DNA from 3 places in the Sanguibacter biliveldensis genome. Region 2 is predicted to be linked to each of the others. Evidence: riboswitches for the same ligand, from Rfam matches in the RefSeq annotation. Region 2 holds a riboswitch; each other region holds the start of a gene.
The links. A riboswitch is a leader RNA that binds a small molecule or an ion and turns the genes downstream of it on or off. The one in region 2 is predicted to bind thiamine pyrophosphate.
Positions count from the first base shown of each region.

Region 1 (3,231 bases), 460 kb from region 2:
GTCCCACCCGCTCGACGAGTCGTCGAGCAGAGCCGGGCACGCGCCGCCCGGCTCGATCACCGGCTCGAAGTGCCACAGCTCGTTCGCGTAGACCCTGCACAGGCCCAGGTCGGCTCCGTGCTGCTCGAGCCACAGGGCGCCGTCGGTCGGGCCGACGTCGATCGCACGACCGGCGACGTGCGCAGAGCGTCCCGGCGGCAGCACCCACCGCCGGGCCTCCTCGAGCGAGCCGTAGCGCTCGACGGCCGACTCCACGAGAGCGGCCTGGTCCTCGGCGGAGCGCCACCCGGAGGTCAGCGTGAGCGTGACCCCGTCGGCGGCCGCGGCCTCGACGGCCAGCGCGAACCGCCGCTCGAGCTCGGGGTCGAGACCTGTCGCCGGAGATTCCGCGACGCCGCCGTCCTGCGGCGCCGAGGCCGCGCCGCTGCCCGCGCCGTCTCCCTGCGGTGCGTCGGAGCGGCCAGAGACGCCGAGGGCGACGGCTGCGAGACCGAGGACGACGACGGCCACGGGGACGGCGACCAGGAGGGCTGTGCGTCGTGGGTTGCGCACCGCGTGCTCGGGGGACTCCTCGTCGGGCAGGGGCCACGAGGCTGGCGGTCCGGCGGCGGGAAGGGCGGGAGGTGGAGGTGGCGACGGCACGACGCGGACAGCCGGGCGCGCCTGGGGGGTGGCGGTCCGCTCGGCCGACGACGGGACGGGTGGTGACACGGCCGGCGTGCCGGACGACGCGAGGGAGCGCGCGGGGATGCCGACCTCGCGCACGGTGTCGAAGGGCACCACGTGCGGTGCGTTGGCCCGCACGTGGGTGCGCCGCCGTGGCGGTCCGTCGACCTGCGCAGGCGGCGCGCTCTCGGCGGCGCCGCGCCGGGGGATGCGGGGCCGGCTCGTCGCCTGGGAGGAGGTCATGGTGACGATCCTCCCGTCGGCACGTACCGCAGGGCATCAGCCCGCGGGCTGATCTGCGCCGGTGCCCGCACGTGCGGGCGGTCCCGCGGGAGGGGCCGGGGTCCACCCTGGGGCTGACGCTGTGCCGAGCCGACGCCGCGAGGACCTGACGCTGTGCCGGGCTGAGCCTGTCTCGACCCACGGCCTGGCTGGTCAGCGAGCCCCGGTGCCCCCTAGGGTGGTGCCTGAACACGGGAGTCCGGTGAGCCGGGCTGAGAGGAAGGTTCTCAACCTTCGACCGTCGAACCTGATCTGGATCATGCCAGCGCAGGGAGGCATCTCTTACGTCACCCACGCACGCCTGCAGCAGCGGGCGTGCGTCGGTGACGCCCGTGCCCCACCTCGAGACGAGAAGGGCACGACAGTGCACACCACCACGCACCGCACCTCATCCGCACCCACCCCGGCCCAGCAGCCGAGCCCCACGCCTGCCGAGCTGGGTGTCGGCGCGCGCGTCACCCTCTCGGTGATGAGCTCGGACTACGTCCGCATCATCACCGGTGCCCTGGCCCAGACGCCGACCGACGGGCTGACCGTCGAGACCGACCCTGTGAGCACCCGGGTCGCCGGACCCGAGCAGCGGATCGCCGAGTATCTCTCCGCCCTGGTCGCAGCAGCCGGCCGCAGCGGGGAGCACGTGTCAGCCAGCATCATGCTGTCCCGCGGGTGCCCCGGGGAGGTCACCTGCGACCTGGCCGGGGGTCGGGCGCTGCCGGCGGCACCCTCGGTCGTCCTGGAGGCGACGGGGGTGGAGGCCGTCGCCCAGTGGGCGCTGTACCCGCTCGCCGACCAGCCGCTCGCCGGCTCGGGGGCGCCGGACCACATGCGTGACATCTACGCCGCGATCGAGCAGGCGCGCGCAGCCGGGACCGTCGTCGGCAGCGACCACTACGTCACCCGGCTCGCGGGGGACGTCGCCGACATCCTCACCACGGTGGTCGGTGCGTGGCAGAGCGTCGGGAGGACGGTCCAGCACGTGACCACCCACGTGACGCTCTCCGTCAACAGCCCCAGCCTCCGCGGAGGTGCCGACGGTACCGACGGCACCAGGACCGCCGGCAGCCCGCAGCCTGGCGCCACCGAGACCGAGACCGAGACCGAGACCGACGGCGAGGCTGCCCGATGACCCCCGAGCAGGCGGCCGGCAAGGCCGCGCAGGACGTGCGTCAGGACCGCCCCGCCCGCTCGCGACGTGCGCCCTGGAGCCTGAAAGAGCTCATGCTCGTCGTCGTGCTGGGTGTCGTCTTCGGGTTCTTGTACTGGGCGCTCGTCCAGGGATGGATCGCCTTCGCCGCGGTCACCGGGCCCTTCGGTGACCTCACCCAGCACGTGCTGCTCGGCGGCTGGCTGATCGTCGCGCCCGTCGCTGTCGCGATCATCCAGCGCCCCGGTGCCGGGGTGGTCGCCGAGGTGCTCGCCTCGGTCATCGAGGTCGTGTTCCTCGGGTCGGCCGTCGGGCCGTTGCTCTTCGTCGCCGCAGCGATCCAGGGGGCGGGCAGCGAGCTGCCCTTCGCGCTGACTCGCTACCGGAGCTATTCGTGGTTCACCTACGCACTGTCCGGTGGGCTGGGCGCCTTCGCGGTGTTCTTCTTCAGCGCCTTCAGGTCCGGCTGGTACGGCACCGACCTGTTCTGGACGCGCCTGGCCATCCAGGTGGTCTCGGGGGTCGTCCTCGGCGGGCTGCTCGCCAAGGTGGTCGTCGACGCGCTCGTGCGCACAGGTGTCGTCGACAGCTTTGCCGTCGGCCGCACGGCCTCGCGGTGACGACCAGCTCGGGTCTCGCGGTGACGACCGGTCCGGGTCTCGCGGGGATCACCCTCTCGGGTGTCACGGTCACCTACCCGCGCAGGGACCGCCCGTCCCTGCGCGGGGTCGACCTGCACGTCGCCGCGGGGGAGCGGGTCGTCGTCCTCGGGCCCTCAGGGGCAGGCAAGTCCACCCTGCTGCACCTCGTCGCCGGGCTCGTGCCGCACAGCACCCCCGCGGAGGTCGAGGGGACGCTGGTCCTCGGGGGAGACGGGGAGCACCTCGACCTGTCGAGCCCTGTCCACGAGCGCTCGGCCCTCCTCGGGGTCGTCGGGCAGGACCCCTCGGCCTCGGTCTGCCTGCCGCAGGTCGACGCAGAGCTCGCCCTGGTCCTCGAGAACCGCGCCGTCCCACCCGCCCAGATCGGTCCGCGGGTCGGGGCGGCCCTCGAGCAGGTCGGCGTGGGGGACCTGGCTCAGCGGCAGACGGCGCGGTTGTCCGGCGGGCAGACCCAGCGGGTCGCGCTCGCGGCCGCCG
Region 1 covers NZ_CP138359.1:909,936-913,166, forward strand. Annotated here, with positions in the region: gene SANBI_RS03905 (M15 family metallopeptidase) at 1-909, opposite strand, end outside; TPP riboswitch at 1,139-1,239, shown strand; gene SANBI_RS03910 (YkoF family thiamine/hydroxymethylpyrimidine-binding protein) at 1,208-2,074, shown strand; gene SANBI_RS03915 (ECF transporter S component) at 2,071-2,712, shown strand; gene SANBI_RS03920 (ABC transporter ATP-binding protein) at 2,733-3,231, shown strand, end outside.
Region 1: it holds a riboswitch for thiamine pyrophosphate, as region 2 does, so the genes downstream of both, SANBI_RS03910 (YkoF family thiamine/hydroxymethylpyrimidine-binding protein) here and SANBI_RS01965 (thiamine ABC transporter substrate-binding protein) in region 2, are expected to answer to the same signal.

Region 2 (3,231 bases):
CCACGGTGACGCGTCCGGCGTCGTGGTCGATCTCGATGCGTGACGAGGCGAACTGGACCCGCACGCGCTCGACACCGTCGAGCCGGCCCACCTGCTTCTCGATCTTGGCCACGCAGGACGGGCAGGAGAACCCCTCGGCTCTCAGGACTGTGCGGGTGGTGGAGGTGGCGGGTGCTGTCGAGGTGGACATGGTCGGATCCCTTCGTTGGTGACGGTTCTCAGCGACACCTTCACGGTAGGAGGGATCTCCTGGAGACTCCTTGACGCAGGTCAAGCACCGGCACCGTCCGTCGGCCCTGCCTGCCGGGAGGCGCCGGAGCAGCCTCGGCAACCCGTAGGTGCCGGGTGGTCCGGGTAGGTTCGGGGCATGGCTGAGGACGACCTCTGCGTGGCCCGCGTCCCGATCTTCCACGGGTTGTCGCGCCAGGAGCAGCTCCGGGTGGCAGGGGCGGCGCGGTCCGTGTCGTTCCAGAAGGGCGAGGTCGTCTCCGACCCCGGAGACCCGGCGTCGAGCCTGCTCGTGATGCACAGCGGGCAGCTCAAGGTCAGCCGGACGTCCGCCGACGGTCAGGAGCAGATCCTCAGGACAGTCACCGCCGGCGACGTCGTGGGCGAGCGCGCCTTCCTGACAGGTCGCCCGCCCCTCGACACTGTCGTCGCCCTCGACGACAGCCAGATGTGCGTGTTCCACCCAGCGAGGTTCTCGGCTCTGCTGCGCGACTATCCCGACATCAGCCAGCGGATGCTGCGGACGCTCTCCGACAGGCTCGCCTCGGTCGAGCGGCTGCTGTCGGCCATCACGTCGGACGACGTCGGCGTCCGGGTCGCGGCCTACCTGCTGGACCTCGTGACGGCGACCACCAGCAGGACCGGCCGGGCCACGGTGCTGCTGCCGATGGCGAAGCACGAGGTCGCCGCCTATCTCGGGACCACCCCCGAGACCCTGAGCCGGCGCCTGGCGGCGCTGTCGGCCTCGGGCGTCATCGCGCTCCAGGGACGCCGGGGGGTCTCTGTCCTGGACCTCGGGGCTCTCGAGGACGCTGCTCGTCGCTGAGCCTGCGTGCCGCGACGTCCGGCGGCAGCACTGCACACAGCCAGACCGCGACGTTCAACCGGACCGCGGGTGCTCAGCCGGGCCGCGGTGCTCACGCGGCCGCAGCGCCCATCCGTGCCGCAGCGCACGGCGGCGCTGCAGCCGCGCCAGGGTCAGCGCTTGCGGGCGTGCAGACGCTTCGCGACGCGCGAGGTCCCCCGCGTGGCGAGCACCCGGGTGAGGGCGGCGGTCGCGCTCGTCACCGCGGCGAAGGCCACGATGCTCGCGACCGTCGCGTCGTCGTCGTCCCCGTGCACGGGGGAGTGCCCGGTGACCTTGGTCCACAGCGCGGCGACGGCCTTCTGGGCGATCCACCCGGCACCGAGCGAGACAGCGAGCGTGGTGATCTTCATCGGTACCGACTGGTCCTGGGCCACGATTCCTCCGCGATTGGTCGTCTGAGCAGGTGATCCGCTCCTGTCGCACCACGCTAGCCGTCCGGGCTCGCAGCCGCATACCGCACCGCCGACCGCGAGGTAACCTGGGAGCGAACGACAGGGGAGCGCAGGAGCGCTGAGAGTGCGGAACCACCCGCAGACCCTCGAACCTGATCCGGTTTGCACCGGCGTAGGGAGTCGGGCTATCTCGCCACGCACGCGTGGTACCCCTTCTGAGGCACATGTCCAGGAGGACGCAGCATCATGCACAGCACCACCAGCACCAGGACAGCACGCACCACACGCTCCGTGCGGCTGACCACAGCGACGATCGCCGGGACCCTGGTCCTCGCGCTCGCGGCCTGCTCGAGCGACTCCGCGACCGGCGGCACAGGCGACGCGTCGGGGTCAGGGAGCTCCACGACTGTCGACGTCGTCGTCCACGACTCCTTCGGCATCACCGACGAGACGAAGGCCGCCTTCGAAGAGCAGAGCGGGCTGACGCTCAACATCATCACGACCGGTGACGGCGGCGCGCTCGCCAACAAGCTCGTGCTCACCAAGGACTCCCCGCTCGGCGACGTCGCCTTCGGCATCGACACGTCCTTCGCGTCGCGCGCCATCGACGCGGGCGTCTTCGAGCCCTACACCTCCCCCGAGCTGCCCGAGAGCGCCGCCGACCTCGCGGTCGACGACTCCGGCACCCTCACCCCCGTCGACTACGGCGACGTGTGCCTCAACATCGACACCGGATGGTTCGCCGAGGCGGGCATCGACGCCCCGGTCACCCTCGAAGACCTCGCCGACCCCGAGTACCAGGACCTCACCGTCGTGACGAACCCGGCGACCTCGACGCCCGGCCTGTCCTTCCTCTTCGCGACCATCGGGCACTTCGGCACCGACGGCTACCTCGACTACTGGAAGAGCCTCACCGATAACGGCCTCAAGGTCGTCGAGGGCTGGGAGGACGCCTACTACACGGACTTCTCCGCCAACGGCGAGGGCGACCGCCCGATCGTCCTCTCCTACGCGTCCTCCCCGGCCTTCACGCTGAGCGACGACGGTGCGTCGAGCACCACGGCAGCCCTGCTCGACACCTGCTTCCGCCAGGTCGAGTACGCCGGGGTCCTGGCCAACGGCGACAACCCCGAGGGCGCCCAGGCCTTCGTCGACTTCCTGCTCGGCGACCAGTTCCAGGCTGACATCCCCGAGACCATGTACGTGTACCCCGTGAGCCCTGACGTGACGGTCCCGGCCGACTGGGAGTCCTTCGCGCCCGTGCCCACGGACCCGATCGCCCTCGACCCCGCCGAGATCTCCGCGAACCGTGACGCGTGGATCAAGGACTGGACCGCCCAGGTCGTCGGCTGAGCCCCATGACCACCCTCCAGGACGGCACCACGACCCGCGAGGGTCGCACGGGTCCCTCCGCCCCGCGACCGGCCGGACGCCCCGAGCGTCCCGCCGGCCGTGGGGCCCTGCTGCGCCGGACCTCGTGGGTGCTCGCCGTCGCCGTGCCCGTCGCCTTCCTCGGGATCTTCTTCGTGTGGCCCGTCGGCGCGCTCGTCGGGCGCGGCTTCTGGGCCGACGGGACGCTCGACCTCGGCGGTTTTGCCGACGTCTTCTCTCAGCCCCGCACCTGGCGGATCGGCGGCCTGACCCTCGCGCAGGCGACGCTCGGCACCGCCGTGTCGCTGCTGCTCGGCATCCCCGGCGCCTACGTCCTCTACAGGTGCACCTTCCGTGGGCAGGCGGCCGTCC
Region 2 covers NZ_CP138359.1:446,989-450,219, forward strand. Annotated here, with positions in the region: gene SANBI_RS01950 (heavy-metal-associated domain-containing protein) at 1-190, opposite strand, end outside; gene SANBI_RS01955 (Crp/Fnr family transcriptional regulator) at 368-1,054, shown strand; gene SANBI_RS01960 (DUF4235 domain-containing protein) at 1,207-1,446, opposite strand; TPP riboswitch at 1,580-1,684, shown strand; gene SANBI_RS01965 (thiamine ABC transporter substrate-binding protein) at 1,735-2,841, shown strand; gene SANBI_RS01970 (ABC transporter permease) at 2,847-3,231, shown strand, end outside.

Region 3 (3,231 bases), 1.8 Mb from region 2:
AGCCGGCCGGCCGGGGTCGTCAGGCGAGCGAGCTCGTTCTGCCCGTAGCCGGCGTAGTAGGTGCGCACGTCGTCTCTGCTGGTCATGGGGACAGATCTTGCCAGACGAGGAGACGCCGTCGTGACAGCGAGGGCACGTGCTGCCGGTGCACTGTCAGAGTCCCCTCGCAGTCAGAAGTTCCAGCTGCACGCTGGTGGGACGGGCCAGCCGAAGGCCGTGGACGCGCGAGCGAGCGCGCCGGGATGTGCTCACGGACGCGGCCTCCGGAGCTCTGAAGAGATGCTTGCAGGCCGTGCCGGAGACGTCAGGTGGGCTCAGTGTCCGGTGGCCAGCTGGAGGATCTGGGCCCGCTCCAGGGAGGTGAGGTCGGAGAGCGCCAGGACTTCTTGCAGGATCGCGGACTTGCCCGCGATGTAGGTGGCACTGTCCATGCCGGGATCAGCCGAGAGCTCGATCTTGACGGCCGCGTAGCGGTCTCTGAGGTCTGCGTGGTCGCGGAGCACGCTGCGGACCGCGAGGTGGTTGCGGAGGTGGAGCGTCCCTTCCGTGCACACGTAGACGTGCCGGGTCGGCGACGCGTCGGGTGCACGGAACGCCTCGCGACCTGCGACACCGAGGTCGCCCCGGTGGGCGTACCCCGCCGTCCCCAGTGCCTCGATGGCCTCGGAGACGTGCTCTTCAGACACGATCACGTCGATGTCCAGGACCGGCTTCGCAGCGAGGCCAGGGACAGAGGTGGACCCCACGTGCTCGATCGCCCGGACAGGGACGTCTGCCAGCGCAGCCTGCAAGGCTTCGGACACAGTCTCGAACTGGAGGGGCCACTGGTCGGAGTACTCGACTACCTCGATCGCCATCGGAACATCTTTCCACGGCGCAGACCCACGAACCGCGCAGCCCCGAGAACCACGTGGTCCCACGTCCGACCTGGGTGAGGTGGGTGCCGCGCGGCCATCAGCGCTCTGCGCTGCGCACCCGGTCGTCGAACCCGAGGGGCCACGTCGGGTGAGGCCATAGTGATGACGTCGCGCCGAGCGGCGAGCTCCTCCACGTCCACTCCCAGTGTGGCCGTGCGACTTCCCCCCGTGCCCAGCGGGCGGAGGGGAGGCTCGTGCAGGTGCGCAGTAGGGTGGCCGTACAAGCACGTGACACGGGGTGCCCGCGAGGGCTGAGATCACACCCGTCGAACCTGATCTAGTTCGTACTAGCGAAGGGATGTCGCGCATGACGCGCACGCCTGCACACCTGATCGACCTCACCTGCTCCGCGCTCGACGAGCTCCGCGCCCAGACGCCGCTCGTCCAGTGCCTGACCAACTCCGTCGTGACAGGGTTCACCGCCAACGTCCTGCTCGCGCTCGGCGCGGCACCGGCGATGGTGGACCTCCCCGGGGAGGCTGGACAGTTCGCGCACGCTGCCTCCGGGGTGCTGGTCAACCTCGGCACCCCGACCCGAGAGCAGCGCCCGGCGATGCTCGAAGCCGCCGCAGAGGCTCGCCGGGCAGGAACACCGTGGGTGCTCGACCCGGTGGCCATCGGCTCGCTGCCCGTCCGGACCGCGCTGAGCCGGGAGCTGTGCGACCTGGGCCCCGACATCGTCCGCGGCAACGCCTCAGAGGTGCTCGTCGCGGCGGGTGCCGGAGTCGGCGGGCGCGGCGTGGACTCGGTGGCCGACGTCGAGACGGCGCTGGTGCCAGCCGCCGAGCTGGCGCTGCGGACCGGCGGGGTGGTCGCCGTCTCCGGTCCGGTCGACGCCGTCACCGACGGGCGACGGACGGTGCGGATCTCGAACGGGACCCCGCTCCTGACGAGGGTCACCGGTGGTGGGTGCGCGCTGGGTGCCGTCATGGCGGCCTTCGCCTCGGTCGACGAGGACAGGTGGGCGACCACCGTGGCCGCCTGCCTCGTCTACACGGTCGCGGCGGGGATGGCGGCCGAGTCCGCACCCGGCCCGGGCAGCTTCTCGGTGCTCTTCCTCGACGCGCTCGCGGCGATCGGGCCGGACGACCTCGCTCGACGGGCGATGCTCTCGTGACCGCGGACCTCTCGGTGTACCTCGTCACGGACTCCGCGTCGGCGTCCGCGGCGGGCCACGACCTCGTGAGCCTGGTGGGGGAGGTGGCGCGCGCCGGGGTGAGCGCTGTGCAGGTCCGGGAGAAGGACGCGCCGGCGGCGGTGTTCCTCGAGACGGTGCTGCGCATCTCCGCGGTGCTCCCTGAGGACGTGGCGCTGATCGTCAACGACCGGGTCGACGTCTTCCTCGCCGCCCGCAGTGCCGGTGCCCGCGTGACCGGGGTGCACGTCGGCCAGTCGGACCTGCCTGTCGAGGCGGTCCGGAGCCTCGTCGGTCCTGGTGCGCTGGTCGGCGTGAGCGCGTCGAGCGCGGAACAGCTGCTCAGCGCAGCCGCGTCCTCTGCGCGGGTCGACTACGTCGGGATCGGGGCGCTCCACCCGACCCGGACGAAGTCTGACGCGCCACCCGCCCTGGGCCACGAGGGCTTCGCGCGTCTGGTCCAGACGACTCAGCTGCCAGCCGTCGCGATCGGAGGAGTCGGCCCGGCCGACCTCCTGGCTCTACGCCGTGCCGGTGCGGCGGGTGCTGCTGTCGTCTCGGGGCTCTGCTCGGCCGCAGACCCCGTCGTGGCCGCCCGAGACCTGCGTGCGGCGTGGGAGGGGCGGTCATGAGCACCTCGATCCCGAGAGTCCTGAGCATCGCCGGGACCGACCCGACAGGCGGTGCCGGCATCCAGGCAGACCTCAAGAGCATCGCGGCCAACGGTGGGTACGGCATGGCTGTCGTGACAGCACTGGTCGCCCAGAACACTGTCGGGGTGCGGTCGGTCCACGTGCCGCCGGTCTCGTTCCTGCGCGAGCAGCTCGACGCGGTGAGCGACGACGTCGGGATCGACGCCGTGAAGATCGGCATGCTCGCCACGGCCGAGGTGACGATCGCCGTCGACCAGTGGCTGGCCAGGGTGAGACCGCCGGTCGTGGTCCTCGACCCTGTGATGGTCGCCACGAGCGGTGACCGGCTGCTCGACGCGGAGGCCGAGCAGGCGCTGGGCGACCTCGCGCGGCGCGCCGACCTCGTCACCCCGAACGTCCCCGAGCTCGCGATCCTCGCGGGCGAGCCTGTCGCGACGAGCTGGGACGCGGTCCTCGAGCAGGCGGCACGGGTCTCGGCTCGCTACGGCGTCCTGGTGCTCGCCAAGGGAGGACACCTGCGCGGAGC
Region 3 covers NZ_CP138359.1:3,006,172-3,009,402, reverse strand. Annotated here, with positions in the region: gene SANBI_RS13160 (class I SAM-dependent methyltransferase) at 1-86, opposite strand, end outside; gene SANBI_RS13155 (GrpB family protein) at 315-857, opposite strand; TPP riboswitch at 1,142-1,233, shown strand; gene thiM (hydroxyethylthiazole kinase) at 1,225-2,034, shown strand; gene thiE (thiamine phosphate synthase) at 2,031-2,684, shown strand; gene SANBI_RS13140 (bifunctional hydroxymethylpyrimidine kinase/phosphomethylpyrimidine kinase) at 2,681-3,231, shown strand, end outside.
Region 3: it holds a riboswitch for thiamine pyrophosphate, as region 2 does, so the genes downstream of both, thiM (hydroxyethylthiazole kinase) here and SANBI_RS01965 (thiamine ABC transporter substrate-binding protein) in region 2, are expected to answer to the same signal.